Regions from separate parts of the Streptomyces bathyalis genome, predicted to be linked through region 1. Evidence: riboswitches for the same ligand, from Rfam matches in the RefSeq annotation. Region 1 holds a riboswitch; each other region holds the start of a gene.
What was found. Region 1 has a riboswitch for cyclic di-AMP ahead of G4Z16_RS18050 (M23 family metallopeptidase). Riboswitches for the same ligand answer to the same signal wherever they lie in the genome.
Positions count from the first base shown of each region.

Region 2: it holds a riboswitch for cyclic di-AMP, as region 1 does, so the genes downstream of both, G4Z16_RS32985 (transglycosylase family protein) here and G4Z16_RS18050 (M23 family metallopeptidase) in region 1, are expected to answer to the same signal.
Region 3: it holds a riboswitch for cyclic di-AMP, as region 1 does, so the genes downstream of both, G4Z16_RS11705 (C40 family peptidase) here and G4Z16_RS18050 (M23 family metallopeptidase) in region 1, are expected to answer to the same signal.

Region 1 is NZ_CP048882.1:4,143,983-4,151,742, reverse strand. Features, by position in the region: gene G4Z16_RS18055 (aldo/keto reductase) at 1-770, opposite strand, end outside; gene G4Z16_RS18050 (M23 family metallopeptidase) at 1,448-2,392, opposite strand; cyclic di-AMP (ydaO/yuaA leader) riboswitch at 2,731-2,889, opposite strand; gene G4Z16_RS18045 (Rieske (2Fe-2S) protein) at 3,632-4,558, shown strand; gene G4Z16_RS18040 (PP2C family protein-serine/threonine phosphatase) at 4,734-6,014, shown strand; gene G4Z16_RS18035 (D-alanyl-D-alanine carboxypeptidase family protein) at 6,253-7,164, opposite strand; gene G4Z16_RS18030 (SDR family NAD(P)-dependent oxidoreductase) at 7,359-7,760, shown strand, end outside.
Region 2 is NZ_CP048882.1:5,584,867-5,592,626, forward strand. Features, by position in the region: gene G4Z16_RS24180 (MFS transporter) at 1-13, shown strand, start outside; gene G4Z16_RS24185 (thiamine pyrophosphate-dependent enzyme) at 105-1,727, shown strand; gene G4Z16_RS32985 (transglycosylase family protein) at 1,984-3,006, opposite strand; cyclic di-AMP (ydaO/yuaA leader) riboswitch at 3,066-3,244, opposite strand; gene G4Z16_RS24195 (response regulator transcription factor) at 3,521-4,345, opposite strand; gene G4Z16_RS24200 (oxidoreductase) at 4,665-5,582, opposite strand; gene G4Z16_RS24205 (alpha/beta fold hydrolase) at 5,677-6,519, opposite strand; gene G4Z16_RS24210 (class-II fumarase/aspartase family protein) at 6,613-7,760, opposite strand, start outside.
Region 3 is NZ_CP048882.1:2,729,389-2,737,148, forward strand. Features, by position in the region: gene G4Z16_RS11695 (M23 family metallopeptidase) at 154-1,794, shown strand; gene pcrA (DNA helicase PcrA) at 1,997-4,567, opposite strand; cyclic di-AMP (ydaO/yuaA leader) riboswitch at 4,775-4,947, shown strand; gene G4Z16_RS11705 (C40 family peptidase) at 4,955-6,037, shown strand; gene G4Z16_RS11710 (hypothetical protein) at 6,178-6,531, opposite strand; gene G4Z16_RS11715 (cytochrome P450 family protein) at 6,598-7,760, opposite strand, start outside.

The DNA of each region.
Region 1 (7,760 bases):
CGCTCGGCGCGCGGGCTTGCTCCCGTGCCCGCCGAACCGCCTTGCTCCGCACGGTACTTGCCGGTGAGGAACCCCATGGCCAGCGCGAAGTACGGCATGACCGCGAGCTGCCGGCGCTCGGCGAGCTCCGCCAGGGGGCCTTCGTAGGTGTCGCGCGAGACGAGGTTGTAGTGCGGCTGGAGCGCGGCGTAGCGGGCCGTGCCGGCGCCGGCCTCGGCGCTGAAGTCGAGGGACGCTTCGAGGCGTTCCGGTGAGATGTTGGACGCGCCGATCTCGCGGACCTTGCCCGCGCGTACGAGATCGTCGAGCGCGGAGACGATCTCGGAGACCTCGGTGCTCTCGTCGTCGAAGTGCGTGTAGTAGAGGTCGATGCGGTCGGTGCGGAGCCGGCGCAGCGAATCGTCGGCCGCGGCCTTGATGTTGGCGGCGGAGAGTCCCCTGCGGTCGGGGTGCGCACCCACCTTGGTGGCGATGACGACGTCGTCGCGGTTGCCGCGCGCCGCCGTCCAGTTGCCGATGACGGTCTCGGAGTCCATGCCGCCGTCGACGCCGTGGCGCCTGCCGGAGTAGACGTCGGCGGTGTCGATGAAATTGCCGCCCGCCGCGGTGTAGGTGTCGAGGACGTCGAAGGATGCGGCTTCGTCGGCCGTCCAGCCGAAGACGTTGCCGCCGAGGCACAGCGGCGATACGGAGAGCCGCCCGAGCGGACGGCGCGAGGCGAGTCCGCCGGTCGTCGGGGCCGTCGGATCAGAGGAGTTGGGCTCAGACATGTGCCGACCGTAGCGCTCTGCCCGATCACCCGCCCATGCCTTTTTCCACGCGGACGCGTCGGCAACCCGCGCCCATCACGAACCCCGAGCCCTCGGGCCGCTCGCCCCGCGCGAACCTCGCGGCCCCGCACCCCTCGCGAACCTCGCGGCCCCGCACCCCTCGCGAACCCGCGAACCCGCGGCCCCGCACCTCGCCGCTCACGCCAACGACATCCACCCCCCTCACCCCGCGCAGGGAAAGACCGACGGCCCTGGCGTCGGGGGGTGGTCCACCAGGGCCGCCGGAACTTGGGGGTGGGGCCGTGCTCGCGTAGGAGAGGGCCCCCGTCCGCCGCCGCCTCGTCCCCTCCTTTGTGTACGCCGAGGGGCATGGGCGAGTCGTGCGTGGTCCAGCGCACCTCGACGGTGCGAGGCGGCGGCGGCGCGATAGGTCATCGCGACGGGCAGTCGTCGTGCATGTGGAGATGTGAGATGCGGAGTACGCCCGGAGGCGGGTATGCCGCAGTGCGTACGCCTTACGCGCGTGAGGCGCGTGCGTACGTGTAGGGGTGCGTATGACGTTGGCGCTGACGGCGGACCGCCGCCGAAGCGGTGTCGGGAATGGTGACGGTGACGGTGTCGGTGTGGCGTACGGGAGGGGAGCCCCGCGGACGGCCGCCCCTCCTGTCGCGGCAGTGTCAGGGCGTGAGGCCCTTGCCCCGCAGCCACGCGGCCGGGTCGATCGCGGCGCCGCCGCCGGGGTGGACCTCAAGGTGCAGGTGAGCACCCGTGACGTTCCCGGTGGAGCCGACGCGGCCGATCATTTCGCCCGTACGGACCTTCTGACCCGCCGAGACGTTCATGGACGACTGATGGGCGAACCAGAGTTCCGTCCCGTCGTCCAGCTGGAGGATGGTGCGGTAGCCGAACGAGCCGGCCCAGCCCGCCTCCTTGATCGTGCCGGAGTGGATCGCGCGGATCGGCGTACCGGAGGAGGCCGCGAAGTCCGTGCCCGTGTGGCCGTTGGACCACAGGCTGCCGGCCTCGCCGAACTGAGAGGTGAGCTGGTAGCCGGAGACGGGAAGCTTGAAGCTCTTGGCGAGCTTGGCCAGGCGGGCCTCCTCCGCCTGCTGGCGCTTCTCGGCCTCGGCCTTGTTCTGGGCCTTCGCGGCCTTGGCCTGGGCCGCCTCGATGGCCGCGTCGCGGGCGGAATCCTCGGCCTGCGACTGCTGCGACTGGGCCTGCTGGAGGATGCGGGAACGCAGCGCCTCGCCCGCGTCGGTCTGGCCCTCCTTGGCGTCACTTGCCGTGAGGGCCGCCTGCGTGAGCGGCTGACCTGCGACGTTCTCGTCGGAACCGCCGGCGAGCAGCTTGACGCCAGGGAGTTCCTTGGCCTTCTCCGCCACATCCGGCATGGAGATCGCCGTTGAGGGCTTCTCCTGCGCGGTGGCGATGCCGCCGGCGCCGACCGCCGCGATCATGCCGACGCCGAGCACGGCACTGCTGCGGGCCATGCTCCCGCCGCGCTGCTTGGCGAGCTTGTGCCGCCCGCGTACGGGGCGCACCGACTCCTCGGTGGGGTTCCACTCCTCGCCGGGGACGGCGCCCGCGGCGGTGTCGAAGGCGTTCGGCACGGGGGGCATCTCGCCCTGGCCGAAGTCGTACGTGCCGAATTCGGGCGAAGGCGCCGCGAACTCCTGCGTGGCGTATGCCCCGTCGGTCCCGTACCCGTAGGTGCCGTCCGTGCCGTACGTCTCGGTCAGCTGCGAGGCGTACGCGTCGTACTGGCCGTACTGGCCCGACGCGTCGAACTGGCTGTACCGGTCGGCCTGTTCGAAGAAGTCGAAGCCGCCGGACTGCTGGTGCGGGTCGTCGTTGCCGTAAGAGCCGTATTGGCCGTATCTGTCGGACTCTTCGTCGTCGAGGTACGGGTCGTACGTGCCCTCGGGGGCATGCCTGTTGGACGCCACGGGGGCGTTCTCCTTTCCTTCCTTCTCGCCTACCGGGTTAGCTGACGGGTTCGGAGCAGGAAGGTCTCCTACGAACTGCCCGCCCGTGGGCGGAACTTGCCGATTCACCCCATCCCTGCCGTGTGGCAGGGGGTGGTTCCCCGGTTCCCTTGGTGCAGCGATATCGAGTTGTGGCTCGGGGTGGTGCACTTTCAGGATTCGGCGACGGCGCACGGAGCCGTCTCTCGTGACGGCAGTGACGACCGCGCTGCGTTATGGAACGTTAATAGAGCCGCAGCTGAGATTCCAAGCGGTTCCGGTGAGATTTGTAGCTGCATGACATGCAGGTTCCTGGACAGTAAGGGCCAATTGGGACACGCGGTCACCCTCCACCACTCGTGAGGTCGCGGTGGGTGACGGGTGAACCGTCCGTGAAGGGCGGTTCCTTCTGCTTCATCTCCCGGCCCGTCCCGCCGGGGAGCAGAACACCGACCGGAACGCCGAACGGACGCCTTGCTGCGGCAGTTCGGTCCGGCTCGTACGCACCCCCGGCCCGCCGACACGGACCGCACCCGCGACAACTGCACCGGCCCCCGGCGGCTGCACCCGCGGCCCCTCGCCAACACCCTTGCGGCGTACGGTCGTTCAGCGGCACGACGATGGGGCGACTCCGCCGACGTCGCCTGCACCGGACCCACGGACGGACGAGCCACGTCCTCGTCCCGCGGGGGAGACCAGGCACACGAGCCGGTCCACCGCCGAGGGCGGCCGGGCCGCCCGGCCCGCACGGGCACCCCGTCCGCCGACCGGCCTCACGCGACCGCGCGAGGCCGGCCCCGCAGCCGCCATCCGACCGGCCCAAGGACCGGGCCACCCGCCCGCCATGCCCTCCTTGTCGCGGTTTGCTCCCGTTCCTGACGGGAACCGGGCTGTATGTCCTACTCACAGAAGCTGCTTGCCTGCGCCAGCGCGCTGCGCGCCGTGCTGCCCGACTCCGAGCGGCAGGGACGCGTGCTCGCCGCCATCGAGAAGACCGAGCACGACACACGGCTGGACCCTCCCCTCCAGGGAATCCAGCGGGCCGTGCACGCACTCCCCCTCAGCGAGGAGGACCGCGACGTACTGCACGGCCACTGGCTCGGCCACCCGCTGCATCCGGCCCTCGTGCAGATCCCGCTCGGCACATGGTTCTCCGCCGCCGTCCTGGATCTGATTCCTGGCAAGCGCAGGCACTACGCGCCCGCGATGCTGATCGCCACGGGGCTCGTCGCCGCCGTGCCCGCCGCGGTGACCGGATGGGTCGACTGGGCCGAGCTGCGCAAGCCGCAGATGCGCGTCGGTCTGGTGCACGCGCTCGCCAATTCCACCGCGATCTTCCTGTACGCGTCCTCGCTGGGCGCACGCGTGCGCGGCCGTTCCGTTCGCGGGCGGGCCCTCGGATACGCCGGGCTCGCGGCCGTCTCGATCGGCGGCGCGCTCGGGGGTCACCTCGCCTACCGGCAGGCGGCGGCCGTCAACCACGCCGAGGACATCCCGGTGCGCACGGAGCCCGGCTGGCACGCGCTCGGCGCGGTCACGGACCTCCCGGTCGGGAAGGCGGTGCGGCGGACCGTCGGCGAGACCCCGGTGCTCGTCGTGCGGGCGAGCGGCAACGCCGTGCACGTACTCGCGGACCGGTGCAGCCACATGGCGGGACCGCTGTCGCAGGGAGAGATCGTCGACGGATGTGTCCGCTGCCCCTGGCACGGGAGCGTCTTCCGGCTCTCGGACGGCTGGAACGTGAGCGGACCCGCCACGTCCCCGCAGCCCGTCTTCGAGACTCGGCACGTGGACGGGCAGGTGGAGGCGCGCCTCGCCTGAGCCGACGGTGGTCCCTCGGCCCGGACCGGCCCGACCCGGACCGTCTCCCGAGCCGTTGCACCCCGTCCGCCGCCCGGACGGGACGCCGAGCCGGATCGGCACCCGTGGCAGAGACTGAGAGGAGGCCGGAGCGGAAGCGACAGCGGCGTACCCCCGTCGGAAGGGAACGACAGACGTGGACGCGGGAGGCACGGGCACCACGCGCATCCTGGAACGCCTGAGGCTTCCGGACGGTGTTTTCGCCAGGCGTGTGGCGGGAGCGAGGCGCACGGACTGGCTGCCGAGATGGGTGAGGGCCCTCCCGCCCGGGCTGGTCGTGCTCGCGCTCGTCCTGGAGCTGCTGACCCCGACGCGCTACTCGTTCGCCTCGTTCCTCACGGCGGCCGTCGTCCTGGCGGCGCTGCTGTCCCGGCCGGCCGCGACGCTCGTCATCGGTGCCCTGTCGATCGGTCTGCTGGCCGGAATGCACGTGGCCCTGACGGACGTGTATCCGGACAACATCGCGGGCCCGGTCATCACCCTCGTCCTGGTCACCGGCTTCTCCGCGCTGCTGGCGATGATCCTCGAACGCACGACGCTTCAGCTCGTACAGGTGCAGGCCGTCGCCGAGGCCACGCAGCGCGCTCTGCTGCGGCCGCTGCCGGAGCGGCTGCGCCATGTGCGCCTCGCGGGCATCTACCGCGCCGCCGACGAGGCCGCTCTCATCGGCGGCGACCTCTACAGCGTCCGGCCGACGCCGTACGGGGTGCGGGCCGTGATCGGCGACGTACGGGGCAAGGGCATCGGGGCCACCGAGGGCGTCGCGACGATCACCTCCTCGTTCCGGGAGGCGGCCATGACCTGCCCGACGCTCTCGGAGGTGGCCGTACGCATCGAGGCGGCGATGGCCATGGACCGGGAGGACATGGAGGTGGGCGGCTCGCTGGCCGTCCCCGTCAGGGGAACGCCGCGCGGCTGGTCCCAGGAGATGTTCGCGACGGCGGTGCTGCTGGAGTTCCCCTCGGACGGAGGGCGCGTGCGGATCCTCAACTGCGGGCATCCGCCGGTCTTCCGGCTCGGTGGCCCGGAGGGCGTCGCCCCCGTGAATCCCGAGCCCGCCCTGCCGCTGGGGCTCGGCGACCTCTCACCGAACGGGCCACCGAGGGAGACGACGTACGAACTGGCCGAGGGCGAGGCGCTGATCGCCTACTCCGACGGGGTCACGGAGGCGCGGAGCCCCGACGGCGGCTTCTACCCGCTGGGGCGGCGGCTCGAGGAGCGCTACGCGGGTGCCTCGAAGGCCGGGAGGAGCGGGGGCGGAGGACACATCCGCGGCAAGCCCGAGACCGTCGATCCGTCGGAGGTCGTCTCCTTCGTGCACAAGGACGTCACGCGATGGGCCGAGTCGATCAACGACGACCTGGTGATCGTCGTCCTCCAGCACGATGCGTCCGCGCACGCGGCCGCCACGCGGTGACCCGCACGGACCGCCGGAACCGGACCGGGGGCGGCCGTTCGGTGACGGCCGCCCCCGGGTGGTGCGGATGACTCGGACGGTGCGGGCCCGGCAGGCCGGAGCGGTGCGGGCCCGGCGGGCCGGAGCGGTGCGGGCCAGGTGCGCCCAGGCCCGGTCCTCGTACCGAAGGAGCCCGGGGGCTCCCGCTCCCCGCACGGCGTGTCCGTCCGCGCGGGGAGCGTCACCCGGCCGGGTCGCGTCAGTCGCGCTCCGCGCCCTCCGGCAGCGAGCGGAGGTCGAGCTTCGGGGTCTGCTGCTCCAGCGACCAGTCCAGCATCTTCTTCGCGTCCGTGTAGCGGGCGCTGCTGTTGAGGATCACTCCGCCGATCGCGCGGCCGTTGCGCTCCGCCGCGAAGACGAGGCACGGCCCGGCCTTGGTGCCTGTGCCGGTCTTGATGCCGATGACGCCCTTGTACGAGCCGAGCAGCTGGTTGGTGTTGTACCAGGTGTAGGTGCGGCCGTTGGTCGCCTTCTGCTTCGTCGACGTGGACTTCGCGACGGCGCGGATGTTCTTGCTGCCCAGCGCGTACTTGCCCAGCGTGGCCATGTCGCGCGGCGTCGACTGGTTCAGCCCCTTCTTCGAGATGCCGTCGAAGGAGTCGAACTGGGTGTTCTTCATGCTGAGCTGGCTCGCCTTCGCGTTCATCTTCCCGATGAAGGAGCTGACGCGGGCGTCCGTGGAGCTGCCCTTGCCGACGGCGTCGGCCAGCGCCATCGCGGCGTCGCAGCCGGAGGGGAGCAGCATCCCGTACAGGAGCTGCCGCAGCTTCAGCTTGTCGCCGGTCCTCAGGTCCGCCGTGCTGCCGCCCCACTTGGCGACGTAGTCGCGGTAGGCCTTCTTGACGGTGATGGTGCGGTCCAGGTCGACGCCGGAACTGACCACGACGGCGGCCGTCATGACCTTCGTGGTGCTGGCCATCTGGCGCTTGGTGTCGGAGCTCTTGCCCCACATCTCCTCACCCGACGCGTTGTCCAGCAGGAAGGCGCCCTTGGCCTTGATGCCGGAGGGGCCGGCCGCCTGCGCCGGGAAGACGAAGGGTCCCGCGGCCAGCAGGGCTCCGGCCGCCACCGCCACAGCGCCGACCCGGCGGGCCCTCTTGGATACACGCATCAACTCGAAGCTCCATCGTCCGTCGCGGGGTTGACGGCCACCCGCGTCCTTGCGGGCGGCCACCCCGTGAATAAAGGTCCGTTGCCCCAAGGACAACGCGACGCGCCGTTTGGTTGCACCGGACCGTCCCGTACATCAGTTCCTCCTGGTCCGCCGGACCGGGCGGTCCGACGACGAGGAGGAAGAGGCATCAGATGAATCCGCGCCCGACGCAAGGCAGAACGATCCTCGTCACCGGCAGCACAAGAGGCATGGGTCACCGCCTCGCCCGCGAACTGGCAGCGGGCGGCGACACATTGCTGCTGCACGGACGGGACCGTACACGAGTGGGGCACGCAGTAGCAGACCTCCGCAGGGCCGTGCCGGAAGCGGATGTGCGCGGCATGGCCGCCGACCTCGCCGATCTGGAGCAGGTGCGCGCTCTCGCGGACGCGCTCCTCGACGAGGGCGGCAGGCTCGACGTGCTGGTCAACAACGCGGCGGTGGGCGGCGGCCCGGACCGGTCGCTGCGCCAAGTCAGCGCCCAGGGCCTGGAGTTGCGCTTCGCGGTGAACTACCTCGCGCCGCTCGTGCTGACGCGGCGGCTGCTGCCGCTA
Region 2 (7,760 bases), 1.4 Mb from region 1:
CGCCGCGGCCTAGGGGTCCGCGGCAGCCGTCCGCACACACGGCAGAACGAGGGGCCGGCACTCCGGCCGGCCCCGCAAGTCACCGCAACAGGAGCTCCACTTTCATGCCCACCGTCCGCGAGGCGGCGCTCGACGTGATGCGCCGGCACGACCTGACCACCGTGTTCGCCAACCCCGGCTCGACGGAGGTGCCCTTCCTCGCCGGCCTCCCCGAGGACATCCGCTTCGTGCTCGCGCTGCACGAGGGCTCGGTCATCGGGGCCGCCACCGGATATGCCATCGCGCGCGAGGCGCCCGCGCTCGCGCTGCTGCACACCACCGCCGGCCTCGGGAACGCGGCGGGCGCATTGTCCACGGCACGGGTGAACCGCGCGCCGCTCGTCGTGGTCGTCGGCCAGCAGGACCGCCGCCACCTCGTCCAGGAGCCCTTTCTCGCGGGGCGCCTGGAACAGCTCGCCGGCGACTATCCCGTACGGACCGAGACGCCTCCGCGTGCGCAGGACGTGCCGGGCGCGATCGCGCGGGCCGCACACGCCGCCCGTACGTTGCGCGGCCCCGCGCTGGTCATCGTCCCGATGGACGACTGGGCCCAGCCGGCGGAGGAGTTGCCGCTTCCCGCTCCCGCGCAGCTGCGGCTTCCTGCTGCCGCCGACACCGGCGACGTGGGGGAGGTCGCCGCGCTGCTGGACGCGGCGAGCGCACCCGCGATGGTCGTCGGTGCCGGAGCCGACCACCCGGTGACCTGGGAGGCGCTGACGCTCCTCGCGGAGCGGCTCGGCTGCCCCGTGTGGCAGGAGTCCTTCGGCGCCCGCGCCGGATTCCCGCAGGACCATCCGCTCTTCGCCGGCCATCTGCCGGCCGACCGGACGCGGCTGCGGGAGGTCCTCGGCGCGCACGACCTGGTGCTGAGCGTGGGGGCGCCCGTCTTCCGCCAGTACCCGTACGAGAAGGGTCCGTTGGTGCGGGCGGGCACGCGCCTCGCCGTCGTCACGGACGACCCGGCCGAGGCCCAACGGGCCCCGGTCGCACTCGCCGTGGTGGCCGAACTGCCCGCGTTCTGCACGGCGCTCGCCCAGACCGCTGGCAAGGGCGAAGGCGGTGCCGCACGGACGCCCGACGCCGTGCGGCCCGTCGCCGAGCGGGCCGTTCCGCCCCCGCCGCCCGCCAAGGGGGAGCCGCTGCGTGCCGCACACGTACTGGCGGAGCTCGCGCGGCGGCTGCCGGAGGAGACGGTGCTGGTGGAGGAGACCCCCTCCAGCCGTCCCGATCTGCACGCGCTCGTGCCCGCGCGTCGGCCCCTCGGATTCCTGAGCGCCGCCATGGGCGCGCTCGGGTTCGCGCTGCCGGCGGCCATCGGCGTGCGGATGGGAGCGCCGGAGCGCCCGGTGGTGGCGGTCGTCGGCGACGGGTCGTCGCTCTACCAGATACAGGCGCTGTGGACGGCCGTGCGCTACAAGGTCGGCGTCGTCTTCGTCGTCCTCGCCAACGGGCGCTACGCGATCATGGACCGGCTCGCGGACAAGCACGAAAACACCGCGCCCTGGCCCGACTTCGAGGAAGTCAGCGTCTCCGGCATGGCGAAGGCCCTGGGCTGTTCGGCGCGCCGTGTCACCGGACACGCCCAACTCCTCGCCGAATTGGACGCGCTGCTTCCCGAACTCCCCGACAGCACACGGCCGCTGGTTCTCGAAGTCGCGGTGCGTGCCGAGGAGACATTCCAGCCGTGAAGGGCCGCGGGCGGAATCCGTTGCGCCGCCCGTGACAACGCGGAACAAGGAAAAGCCGATGGCGGCTGGTCCCCCGGAAGGAATCCGGTGAACGAGCCGCCATCGGCGTGGCAATGCGGTGGACAGCCGATTCGCCGAATCGCTGATCCGTGGACGATTCGGAGAATCGCAGGAATGCTGAATCGCACCGCACCTGTGTTGAGTTGTCGCCGGCCTTGTCACCGACCCGTCGGACCGGGTCCGGTGGATCGCTCGGTCAGTACGGTCCGTTGACGTTGTCGATCGAGCCGTACCTGGCGGCCGCGTAATTGCAGGCGGCCACGATGTTCGCGACGGGGTCGGTCATGTTATTGGCCGTTCCCTCGACGTGGTACGAGTCGAAAGTCGGCTTGATGGTCTGCAGCAGACCCTTGGACGGGGTGCCGTTCTGGGCATTGATGTCCCAGTTGTTGACGGCGTTCGGGTTGCCGCCGGACTCCCGCATGATGTTGCGCTTGATGCCGTTGTAAGTCCCGGGAATGTTCTTGGACTTCATGATGTCCAGGGACTCGCGGATCCAGCCGTCGAGGTTGTTCCCGTACTTCGAGCCGGAGGAATGCGTGGCGCCGGCCCGCGGTGCCTTTTCGCTGCGCTGCGGCTGCGAGCGCGAGGCCCGTGCCTCGCCGTCGAGGCTGAGCTTCTGACCCGGGCGGATCAGGTCGGGGTCGGAGCCCACGGTCTTCCGGTTCGCCTTGTACAGGCCCTGCCAGCCGCCCTTGGTGTCGTGCTCGCGGGCGATCGCGCTGAGGGTGTCCCCGGTCTCGACGGTGTACTTCTCGCCGCTCCTCGGGCTGTCCTTCTTCCCGGCCTTCTTGGGCTTGGACTTCTCGGCCTTCTTGTCGGCCTCGCCGGCAGCGGCCTTCGCCTGCTTGTCGGAGCCGCCCGACAGGTCCGGAGCGGCGCTGTCCGCGCTCAGCCCGGCCTTGGCGCCGCAGGAGGGCCAGGCCCCGGGGCCCTGGCTGTCGAGCACCTTCTCGGCGACCTTGATCTGCTCTTCCTTGGTGGCCTGGTCGGCGCGCTGTGCGTATTCCGTGCCGCCGTTGGCGGCCCATGTGCTCTGGCTGAACTGGAGGCCGCCGTAGTAGCCGTTGCCGGAATTAATGGACCAGTCGCCCGTGGACTCGCACTGGGCGACCTTGTCCCAGGTGTCCACGGAGGCGGCGTTCGCGGTGCCCGAGCCGATGAAGGGCAGGGCGATGCCCGCACCGCCCGCCGTAATGGCGAGGGAAGTGCGCGACACTCCGCGCGGGATACGGCGATTGGACTGACGACGGTGTCGACCGCGTCCGGACATAGGGCTGTTCCTCTCCTGCGCCTGCGAGGTGAGCTGTCGGATTCGGGCTGGAGCAGCCCGGCCGCGGCGAATGCGAGGGGGCATTCGCGTGCGGCTTCACCCCAAGCCGTGCGTTTCCAAGGGGGCGAAACGCGCGGCACTTACCTGGGTCCCCCGCTCCTGCCGGGCTGGGATTGCGTGATTTCCGCGGGCCGGTGGCAGGATTCGGCGTTCCGGCAGCGGACCACCGCACGGGAGACGCGGTGGGCTTGCACGTTAATCAGAAGGAATTCGTCACCACAAGAAAGGCGCAGAATCCACGGAAGATGAAGATCGCGGAAATTGGCATGTACGGGTTAAGGCGTGCCGTTCCATTCGCCTTACGGTGCAAGGGAATTGAACGGACCGGGATGAGCGTGAAGTCGCCGATGTGACGCCGGTCACGGGGTTTCTGTGGCGCGAATCACGCTTTCCGCCCGATTTACGGACCGGTCTGCGCGGGGGCCTCGGAGCCGGACGGATCCACGCGGTGATAGCGGCGCTCCGGACGCCCCGTGGTGCCGTACCGCAGGGTGACGCGGGCGGTCCCGACGGAGACGAAGTGCTCCAGATACCGCCGGGCGCTCACACGGGACAGGCCGATGCGCCCGGCGCACTCGGAAGCGGAAAGGCCCGCGGGATCCGTCTCGGCGTCGAGCGTGGCACGCACCAGTCCGGCCGTCTGCTCGGTGAGGCCCTTGGGCAGCCGCGTACGGCCGGCGGCCCCGTCCTCCCTCGCATGCGGGCGGTGCGCTCCGGAGCCCTCGGTGCCGCTGCCGCCCGGGAGGCCGGACGTGCCGGGGTCGCCGGGCTCGCCGCCGGGGGCGGACGCGTCGCCGAACAGCCGGTCCACGTCCCGCTGTTCCGGCGCCTGGAGCGCCGCAAGGGCCTCGCGTCGTTCCGCGAACCGGAGCAGCCGCTCCTTGAGCAGCTGCCCCTCGAAGGGCTTGATGACGTACTGCACGGCGCCGCCGCGCTGCGCGCCCCGCACGGTCTCGGCATCACGGGCGGCGGTGACCACCAGCACGTCGGGGCCTTCCTCCGGCCCGCCGGTGCCGCGCAGCTCCCGCAGGACCTCCAGGCCCGGCAGGTCGGGAAGGTACATGTCCAGCAGCACGAGGTCGGGCCGCAGCTCGCGCACGGCCGCCAGGGCGTCCTTGCCGCTGTGCACGGCTCCCGCCACGGTGAAGCCCGGCACCTGCTCGACGAGGGTGCTGTGCAGGCGGGCAACCATGAAGTCGTCGTCGACGACGAGTACGCGGATCACGGCTGCCTCCTCCCGCCGCGCCGGGCGGGCGGCTCCGGCGTGAACGGACGAACAAGAAGTACGGGATGTATGGGGTGTACCGGACGCCGGACCGGCGGGCGGGCGGCGGTCCTCCCCGGTGGCACCGCACGGACGCAGGAAACCATGCCCGATCCCGAGGTCACGCACAAAGGCTCCGACCGAGCCGACGGCGGAGGTACGGGGGCAGTACGGCGGCGAGAGGCGGTTGAGCGGCACCCCCCGGCCGGCACCGGAGGAGGCCCCGCGTCAGGAGCGCCGGCACCGTCCCCGCTCAGGGCCCCGGGTCGGAGCACGGGGGTCACTTCACTGCGTAGGTGACCCCCGTCAGCCGTTCCGAGACCGCCCAGAGCTGCGCCGCCGCGATGTCGTTGCGCGTCCACGGGGCCCGCCAGGCCGGACCGGGGCCGCCTCGCACGCCCAGGATGCGCGGACCGTAGAAGGTGTCGCCGTGCACGTACGGCGCGGTCGCCGCGTACAGGACCGGCGCCGCACCCTGGTCCGCCGAGGCGCCCACCGCGTCGGTGAACAGCTGCGTCACCCGCTCGCGCCCCGCCTTGCCCGCCAGCCGCGGGCCCTTGGCCTGCAGTTCGGTCCGCGCATAGCCGGGGTGGGCGGCCGTGACGGTCAGATCGAGGCCCTGGTGGTCGGCACGGTGCGCAAGCTCCCGCACGAAGAGCAGGTTGGCCGTCTTCGAGGCGCCGTAGGCGACCATCGGGCGGTAGTGGCGCTCGCTGCCGAGGTCGTTCATGTCGATGTTGGACAGGAAGTGGGCCATGCTGGCGACCGTCACCACGCGGGCGCCGGGCGCGGCGAGGAGCCGCTCCAGCAGCAGCCCGGTGAGGGCGAAGTGACCGAGGTGGTTCACGCCGAACTGCGTCTCGAAGCCGTCGGCGGTACGTCCGTAGGGAACCGCCATCAGGCCACCGTTGTTGACCAGCAGATCGAGCCGGCGGTAGGGCAGCGTTCTGGCGAACTCCCGTACGGACGCCAGGTCCGCCAGGTCCAGCAGGCGCAACTCCGCGCGGGCCTCGGGCACTTGGGAGAGCAGCCGGTCCAGAGCGGCGGCGCCGCGCTGCTCGCTGCGGCACGCCAGCACCACCCGGGCGCCGCGCCGCGCCAGTTCGCGCGCAGTCACGTAGCCGATGCCGCTGTTGGCGCCCGTCACCACCGCGGTACGCCCGCTCTGGTCGGGGATGCTGCGCGCTGTCCAGCTCATGCGACTCAGCGTATGGCGGCCGGACGGACCGCGCGAGGGAGCCGCAGGGGGGTTGCGAGGCTCACGGGGTCGCCGCCGGCCGCCCGCGCCGGGCTCACCGGCGGTCCGCCTGGCCGGGCACGCCTTCGTGGTGGACGAGCAGGGCGGAGGTGACCGGGTCGGGACACTCGGCGTTGGCCAGATGCGCGGCCCCGGCGACCTCCACCAGGGCGGCGCCGGGGATGCCGTCGGTGATCTCACGGGAGTGCGCGGGCGGCGTGGCCGGGTCGAGGCGTCCCGCGACGGCGAGGGTCGGCACCGTCACATCGGCGAGCCGGTCCCGCAGGTCGAACGACGCGAGGGCGTCGCAGCAGGCCGCGTACCCGGCGGCTTCCGTACAGCGCAGATCCTCCAGCATCGCCGCACCGTGCGGCGTGCTCCCGTACTCGGGCGAGAACCACACACCGGGGCGGGACGCGATCATGGACTCGGTGCCGTTCGCACGCACGGCCGCCGCACGCTCACGCCAGGCGGAGGGCTCTCCGAAGCGGGCCGAGGAGCAGACCATGGAGAGCGTCGTGAGCCGCTCGGGGTGGTGCACCGCGAGGTACAGGCCGACGGCGCCTCCCAGCGACACCCCGGCGTAGGCGAACCGCTCCCAGCCCCGGGCGTCGGCCGTGCGGAGCACCAGTTCGGCCAAGTGCCCCACGGTGGCGCTGCCGTCGTTGGGGATCAGTTCGCTGGAGGAGCCCGCCATCGGTTCGGCCGGGGAGGCCCCGTGCCCCGGAAGGTCCCAGCGCAGCACGTGGTGGGTGCGGATCAGCGAGGGAAGCTGCGGCTCCCACACGGCCAGCGAGGTGCCCAGGGACGGCCCGAGGATCATCGGCCTGCCGTCGGCCGGTCCGTCGACCCGGTGGTAGGGGAGCGGCTCGGCAGCGGGCCCGCCGAGAGCGGTCACGGTGATGTCCCCGGGACTGCTCGACCTGCGGGGTGTATCGCTTCCGCTGTCGCCGGGCGAGGCGGGAGGTGGGATTCCGATGCCGATGGTCTGTCACCGCTCTCGGTCGGGGGCTGCTGCGTCGTCTGCGTCATCGGGGCTGCTTCTGCGCCAACTTCCCTGATTCTCCGCGTCCTGTGCGGTGCCGGGCGGCTGTGCGGGCCCGTGCGCCGGAACGGACGAACGGACGGGCGTCGGGCCGCGCCGCAGCGCGCGGTCGGTGAGGGCGGGCGCGGAGCCCGTGTAGTGCGTCGGGTCCGTCAGGTCACGCAGCCGGTCCCTGGAGAGCATCTCGTGCAGGGTCGGCTCCTCCTCCTCGAGGGCCTCGTCCAGCGTGATGCCCTCGTCCACGGCCATCCGTGAGGCGGCGTCCAGCAGCTTGCGCGCGCGGGCGCGGCCGAGGAGCGGCCCGAGGGCCACGGTCAGGCGCTCGCTGACGATCAGTCCCTCGGTGAGGGCGAGGTGTTCGTGCATCCGGTACGGGAAGACCTGGAGCCCTTCGGCGAGTTCGGCCGCCTCGTGTGCCGCGCCGCCGGTCAGCCGCAGCAGGTCGCGCACCGGCTGCCACTCGGCGTGCCAGGCGCCCGCGGGGCGCTCGTCCTCTGCCGTGAGCGAGGACAGCAGCGTCGCGGCGAGGGCCGGGGCCTGACGCGCGCTGGCGGCGACGAGCGTGGCACGCACGGGGTTGGTCTTGTGCGGCATGGCGGACGAGCTGCCTCCGTCGCCCTCGCCCACCTCGCTGATCTCGCTGCGCGAGAGCACCAGCACGTCCGCGGCGAACTTGCCCAGGGCGCCGCAGGCGAAGGCGCAGGCCGACCCGAGATCGGCGACGGGCGTGCGCAGCGTGTGCCACGGCAGCGGGGGTTCGGCCAGTGGGAGCTCACGCGCGTAGGCGGCCAGCAGCCTGAGGCCCAGGTCGGTGGCGGGAACGCCGTGCGCTGCCTCTTCGGGGGACTCCGACTCCGGCCCGTGGCTGCCCGGACCGGTCCTCGGGCCCGTACCGTCGCCGTCCGTTCCCGCGTGGGCGTCCGCCTCGGCGTAGGCCGCGAACGCCGCCAGCGTGCCCGCCGCGCCGCCCAGTTGGACGGGGAGGCCGGCACGTGCCGCCGAGAGCCGGTCACGGGCGTCCAGCACCAGGCTGCGCCAGCCGGCGACCTTCAGGCCGAAGGTCGTGGGCACCGCGTGCTGGGTCAGCGTCCGCC
Region 3 (7,760 bases), 1.4 Mb from region 1:
ACGCCAAATACCCGTGCGTAGAGCGCCGAAAGGCCACCGAATGCCCGTTTCTCCGGGCTCTAAAACCTGTTGAAGATTGTCGTCCTCACGTACCGCCGGGTACAGTCACCGCACTGCTCCGCCCCTGCTGTCGAGGCGAAAGAGAAGTTGGTGGTGAACGACAGTCACCCGTCGGGAAGCTCATTCCCGGCCGATACCTCTCACGGCTTCTCGTACGCGGCCTCCGGCACAGGCCAGTACGAGCAGGCGGCCTTCGGCACCTACGCACAGCAGGGCCACGGCCAGCCGGCTTCGTACGATGCCTACCCTTCGGGCGGTTTCGACAACCACGGCGCCTTCTACGACGAGGATCCGCTCTACGGTTCGATGTCCGGCTCCGGCACGGGCAACGACGGCGGCGCATGGATGTCGGGCACCTACGACGCCTACTCGGGCCACGACGCCTATCCGGGCCACGGCATGTACGACGCCGGGAGCTACGACACCGGCACGTACGACGCCAACGGGGCCTGGGCGGACGCCGGATTCCCGCACACCGCCGACGTCCCCGTCCAACCCGGCCCGGGCCAGATGGACTTCGACTCCGGCTGGAGCGGCGGCCAGTGGGACGCCTCGCAGTGGAACGGCCAGTGGGAGACGGGCAGCGAGTGGGGTTCCGCCGACGCCAACGGCGGCTGGGACGCCCACGCTTACGACCAGACGGCCGCCCAGAGCCCCGAGGGCGCGACGGGAGAGGCCTTCGAGGCGTACGACTCCTTCGACGCCTACGAGTCCTACGACGCGTACGAGCCCGGAGCGGCCGAGAGCTACGCCGTCCAGGAGCAGCAGCAACCGTCGTACGACGACGCGGCGTTCGCCCATGACGGGGAACCCGACGCCACCACCGCCTTCCCCGCCTTCGACGGCGGCTACGAGAACTACGACGGCTACGACGCCTACGGCACGGACTCCCCGGCGCAGTTCGCTGAGTCCGGCGGGCAGCACGACGACGTACACGGCCACGCATCGGAGGGTCACGGAGACCTCGGGACTCCCGACGTCCGCCCTGAGCGGGACTTGAGGGTCGCGAACCTGCCTGGCAGGCGCCGCTCTCCCAGGCCCAGGCGCTCCGCACTCCTCACTGTCGCCGTCCCGTCCGTCGCTGTGATGGGCGTGGCCGCTGCCGCGGCGGCGTCCGTCGCGGGCAACGCCCCGCAGGACGACACGACGACGCAGGCATCCGCCCCCGTCCAGCCGGTCAACAAGAAGCTCGACACCCAGCTCGCCGGACTCTCTGCCGACGCCGACGACTTCGCGGACCGGGCCAGCCGCACGCAGGAGCGTCTGGACCTCCAGGCCCGCCAGGAGGCGGAGCGCAAGCGCAAGGCCAGGGAGGCCGCCCGCAAGGAGGCGCTGCGTCCCAAGTTCGCGCTTCCCGTCAAGGAGCACGGCCTGAGCGCCACTTACGGGCAGGCCGGTCTCAACTGGATGTCCGTGCACTCGGGAATCGACTTCCCTGTCAGCGAGGGCACCCCGGTCATGGCGGCGACCGACGGCACCGTCACCACCAAGTACGACGTGTCCTTCGGCAACATGGCCGTCGTGACGGCGCCCGACGGCACCGAGACCTGGTACTGCCACCTCAGCAGCACCAAGATCCGTGGCGGTCAGGTCAAGGCCGGCGACACCATCGGCTACTCGGGCACCTCGGGCAACTCCACCGGACCGCACCTGCACTTCGAGGTCCACCCCGGCGGCGGCGACGCCATAGACCCGCTCCCGTGGCTGCGCGGCAAGGGCCTGGACCCCCAGTAGGGGCCCTGGGCAAGCCTGACGCGATCCTTCCGGCCTCTGAGCCGTGAGCCGGTCCCGCGCGGCCGCCGAGCAGGCTCCCGGTGCGGGCGCTGTGTGCGCACCGGCCCGTCCGTGAGTACCGTCGTCCCCGTGCGAACCCGCGCTCCTCGTGACGGCTGCGGTTCTCGTGCGCGCCGGCACTCGTCGTGAGCGCCCGCGCCCCCTACAGCTTCTGCACCGGCGCGTAACGCAGCAGCAGCCGCTTGGGCTTCTCGCCGCCGAAGTCGATCGTCGCTTCCGCGTTGTCGCCGCTGCCCTTCACCGCGACGACCCTGCCGAGCCCGAAGGTGTCGTGCGTGACCCTGTCGCCGACCGCCAGCGAGACGACGGGACGGTCCGACGTGCGCCGCGTCGCGAAGCCGCTGGGCCCGCCACGCCGCTCCCCGCCACCCAAGGCGCCCGCGCGGGCGGCCAGGGACGCCCCGGCGCCCAGCCCCGAGCCGATGCCGCCGCCACCGCTCGCGCCGCCTCCGGCCGCGGCTCCCGTGCGCTTCCAGTCCACGTAGTGGTCCGGGATCTCCTCCAGGAAGCGCGACGGCGGGTTGTACGAGGGCTGCCCCCACACGCTCCGCAGCACCGACCGCGTCAGATAGAGCCGCTTGCGCGCACGCGTGATGCCCACGTACGCCAGCCGCCGCTCCTCCTCCAGTTCCTTCGTCTGCCCCAGGGCCCGCATGTGCGGGAAGACGCCGTCCTCCATGCCCGTGAGGAAGACCACGGGGAACTCCAGCCCCTTGGCCGTGTGCAGCGTCATGAGGGTGATGACGCCGCTCTCCTCCCCTGCCTCCTCGTCCGGGATCTGGTCGGAGTCCGCGACGAGGGCCACCTGTTCCAGGAAGTCGGCGAGCGTGCCCGGCTCGTCCTCGCCCCGCTCCTGCTCGAATTCCAGGGCCACGGCGGCCAGTTCCTGGAGGTTCTCGATGCGCGTCTCGTCCTGCGGATCGGTGGAGGACTGCAACTCGGCGAGATAGCCGGTCTGCTCCAGAACCGCCTCGAGCACGGTGGCGGGCCCCGCTCCGGACTCGACGACCGTGCGCAGCTCCTCCATCAGTACGTTGAAGCGGCGCACGGCGTTGGCCGAACGGGCGGCCATCCCGTAGGCCTCGTCGACGCGGGCGAGCGCCTGCGGGAAGGTGATCTTCTCGCGGAGCGCGAGCGCTTCGATCATTGCCTCGGCGCGGTCGCCGATGCCGCGCTTGGGCACGTTCAGGATGCGGCGCAGCGGCACCGTGTCCTCCGGGTTGGCCAGCACCCGCAGATAGGCCAGCACGTCCCGGACCTCACGGCGCTCGTAGAAGCGGACACCGCCGACGACCTTGTACGGCAGCCCGACGCGGATGAAGACCTCTTCGAAGACACGCGACTGTGCGTTCGTGCGGTAGAAGACCGCCACGTCGCCGGCCCTGGCCTCGCCCGCGTCGGTGAGCCTGTCGATCTCGTCGGCGACGAACTGCGCCTCGTCGTGCTCCGTGTCCGACACGTAGCCGGTGATGCGGGCACCCGCGCCGGACTCCGTCCACAGGTTCTTGGGGCGGCGGTTCTCGTTCCGCTCGATCACGGCGTTTGCGGCGCTGAGGATCGTCTGCGTGGAGCGGTAGTTCTGCTCGAGGAGGATCGTCGTGGCGTCCGGATAGTCCTCCTCGAATTGGAGGATGTTGCGGATCGTGGCACCGCGGAAGGCGTAGATGGACTGGTCGGCGTCGCCGACCACGCACAGCTCGGCCATCGGAGGCGCCGGCCGCTCCTCCTGCTCCTCGCCGCCTTCCTCGTCCCCGGCGCGGGGCTGCTGTTCGGCCGGTTCGCCGGTGCCGACGAGCTCGCGCACCAGCATGTACTGGGCGTGGTTGGTGTCCTGGTACTCGTCGACGAGGACGTGGCGGAAGCGGCGCCGGTAGTGCTCGGCGACGTCCGGGAACGCCTGGAGCAGATGGACGGTCGTCATGATGATGTCGTCGAAGTCCAGCGCGTTGGCCTCGCGCAGCCGCGCCTGGTACATCGTGTACGCCTCGGCGAGAGTTTTCTCATAGTTGTCGGACGCCTGCCCGGAGAACTCCTCGTCGTCGATCAGCTCGTTCTTGAGGTTGGAGATCTTCGCGCTGAACGCCTTCGGCGGATACCGCTTCGGGTCCAGGTCGAGGTCCCGGCACACCAGCGCCATCAGCCGCTTGGAGTCGGCCGCGTCGTAGATCGAGAAGGACGAGGTGAAGCCGAGCTTCTTGCTCTCACGGCGCAGGATGCGTACGCACGCGCTGTGGAAGGTGGACACCCACATCGACTGGGCGCGGGGGCCGATGAGTTCCTCGACGCGCTCCTTCATCTCGCCTGCCGCCTTGTTGGTGAAGGTGATGGCGAGAATCTGCCCGGGATGGACATGGCGTGCCGAGAGGAGGTGCGCGATGCGGTGCGTGAGCACACGGGTCTTGCCGGAGCCGGCGCCCGCGACGATCAGCAGCGGCGTACCGGAGTGCACGACGGCCGCGCGCTGCGACTCGTTCAGCTCCGCCAGCAGCGCTTCCGGGTCGACGACCGTACGGGGTGAGCCGCCCCTGTGGTACGAGGACGAGCCTCCCGTGCCGCCTCCGTAACGGCCGCCGGGCCCTTCGCCGGAGCCGTTTCCGGGGCCGCCCGAAGGCCCGTCGGAACTGCTCGGGCCGTCCTGCCCGGGAGAGGCACTGTCCTGCGCGCGCACGGGTGCGAGGTCCGCCAGAAAGCTGTCGTCGAAGAGGCTGCTCATCGTCGTAGAAGTCTAGATTGCCGCGCCGACACCGCACCGCCACTCCCCTCACGGGATAACGAACAGATATCGGACGTATCACCTAACGGCCTTCACAGACGCCCCACATCTCGCTACCGTGCCGTGCCAGGCGGTCCGCACCAATCGCCGGCGAAAGCGTCGGCACGGGCCGCCTCCGCCGAATCCGACGGTCATCCGAAGGGCAACCGACGAGCAATGCCCACGGAGCCGGGGACCCACCGCGTACGCGCAGTCCGGCGTACGCACCCGGGGTGAATCGGGAAGCGCGCACCGCGGAAGCACCGCGCACGACCCGTAGGGCAGCCTTCCGAAAGCCCGAACCCGTCAGCTAACCCGGTAGGCGGTTCACGGAAGGAGCTGCCGGTCTTGGCGTCACATCGCAAGCCGCGCACCCGAATACTGAAGACCGCCTCGACGAAGCGCGGAGTCCTCGGCATCACCACGGCGGCACTCGCCTCCGTCTCCCTGCTCTCCCAGAGCGCGCAGGCCGCACCGGACGACGGCAAGCCGTCGATCTCCGAGGTCAAGAAGAAGGTCGACAAGCTCTACCAGCAGGCCGAGACCTCGACGCAGAAGTACAACGAGGCCAAGGAGAAGACGGACGCCCAGCGCAAGAAGGCCGACAGATCCCTCGACGAGGCGGCCGAGCGCACCGCGAAGCTCAACGACGCGCGCCGCACCCTCGGCAACTACGCGACGGCGCAGTACCGTTCCGGCGGCATGTCCCAGACCGCGACCCTCCTGCTCACCGAGGACCCGCAGCAGTTCTTCCAGCAGACGCACGTGCTGGACCGGATGAGCGGCCGTCAGAAGGAAGCCGTCGCCGACTTCGAGAAGCAGCAGAAGGCGGCGCAGAGCAAGCGGGAGCACGCCACCGAGGAACTTGCCGCCCTCAACGCTTCTCAGAAGGCGCTCAAGGAGAACAAGCAGGAAGTGCAGGACAAGCTCTCCGAGGCACGGAAGCTGCTGTCGAAACTGACGGCCGAGGAGAAGGCACGCCTGGCCGCGATCGAGAAGAAGAAGCAGGAAGCGGCCCGCAAGGCGGCGGAGCGCGCCGAGGAGGCGCGCCAGGATGCGGGAAGCGGCGGCGGCTCGCAGTCGTCGCAGACCGAGAAGGTCCTCGCCTACGCCAAGGCGCAGCTGGGCAAGCCGTACGTGTGGGGCGCGACGGGCCCCGCCTCCTTCGACTGCTCCGGTCTCACACAGGGAGCGTGGAAGGCCGCCGGCATCTCGCTGCCCCGCACGACGTGGGACCAGGTCAAGGTCGGCACGAAGGTCGCCAAGTCCGAGATGAAGGCGGGCGACCTGGTCTTCTTCTACGACGACATCAGCCACGTCGGCATCTACGTCGGCGGCGGTCAGATGATCCACGCACCGAAGCCCGGCGCGGACGTGACCTACGAGGACGTCAGCTACATGCCGTTCCACTCGGCGGTACGCCCCGGCTGACGGCGGGCCACCCCGTCCGTGCGCCCGGTCCGCGGCAACGCGACCGGGCGCACCCCTCGGGACACCGGGGAGCGCACGGGGAGGTGCGGCGGCTCAACCCTCCGCCGATGAAGGCGACTTCAGGGCCTTCGTCTCGTCCGTCAGGTCCACAGGACGGCGATGAAGATGTTCGCCACAGTCAGCGCGCCGACCGTGCCGAAGAGGGACGAGGGCACCTTCTCCTCGTCCCTCTTCACATACACCAGGCCCAGGATCACCACGAGCAGCGCGAGCTTGATGCCGATCTTGACGTTGTTCACGGGGTCGTCGCCCGCCTGGTTGAGGCCCACGAGGACCATCCCGGTCACCAGCATGGTGAGCGCGCCGTGCAGCATGCCGGGCACGAAGCGGGCCTCGTCCGCACGCATCGCCTTCATCTGGAAGAAGAAGCCGCCCAGCAGGGCCGCGATTCCGATGATGTGGAGGCCGACGAAGACATGTATGAGTACGTCCATGGCCTGGGAGCCTAGCGAGGCGCCGCTCACACCCGCGCCCCGGGCCGGGCTCCGCCGCCGCACCCGTCACCAGCGGACGGGCAGCCGCCGCACTCCCCTCATCAGCATCCCCGGCAGCCACGGCAGGGTCGACTCGTCCGCGTCCGCCGCGATCTCCGGGCAGCGCTCCAGCAGCGAGCGGATGGCGATCCGGCCCTCGAGGCGGGCCAGCGGAGCCCCCAGGCAGTAGTGCAGGCCGTGGCCGAAGGCGATGTGGCCGCGGGCGTCGCGGCGGATGTCGAAGCGGTCCGGGTCCTTGAAGCGTTCCGGGTCGCGGTCCGCGTCGGCCATGGCGATCAGGACGGTCGAGCCTGCGGGAATGGTCACCCCGCCCATCTCCACGTCCTCCAGCGAGAGCCGCTCCGTGCACGTCTCCACCGGGCCGTCGTAGCGGAGCATCTCCTCGACGGCGCCGTCCAGCAGGCCGAAGTCGGCACGCAGCGCGGCGAGTTGGTCCGGGTGCGCAAAGAGGGCGCGCATGCCGTTGCCGATGAGATTGACCGTGGTCTCGTGGCCGGCGATGAGCAACAGCACGGACATCCCGATGAGTTCGTCGGACGACAGCCGGTCACCGCCGTCGTCCACGGCGTGGATCATCCTGCTGAGCACGTCGTCGCCCGGGTCGGCACGCTTGGCCTCGATCAGCCCCGCCAGATATGGGGGCATCTCCTCGTAGGCACGCCGCTCCGCCTCGTTGCTGGTGCGCGCGACCATCTCGTTGGACCAGACGCGGAAGGCGGCGCGGTCGAGTTCGGGCACCCCGAGCAGTTCGCAGATGACGGTCATCGGCAGCGGGAACGCGAGGCACGCGATCAGATCCGCGCGCCGCTCCTCACCCGCCACCATCGCGTCGAGCAGTTCGTCGGTGATCTCCTGGATGCGCGGCGCCAGCAGGGCCATGCGGCGCGGTGTGAACTCCCCCGCCACCAGCCTGCGCAGGCGTGTGTGGTCGGGCGGGTCCTTCATCAGCATGTGCGCGAGGGCGGGCTGGGAGCTGTCGGTGTTGTGGATCTGCTCGATGCTGCCGTGGTTGATCCAGTCCCGGCTCAGCCGCGGGTCGGTGAAGGCCCTGCGCGAGGCTTCGTGCCCGACGACGAGCCAGAACTCGGCACCGTCCGGGGTGCGTACGTGGTGCACCGGGGCCTTCGCGCGGAGCGCAGCGTAGACGGGGTAAGGGTCGCGGTTGAAGT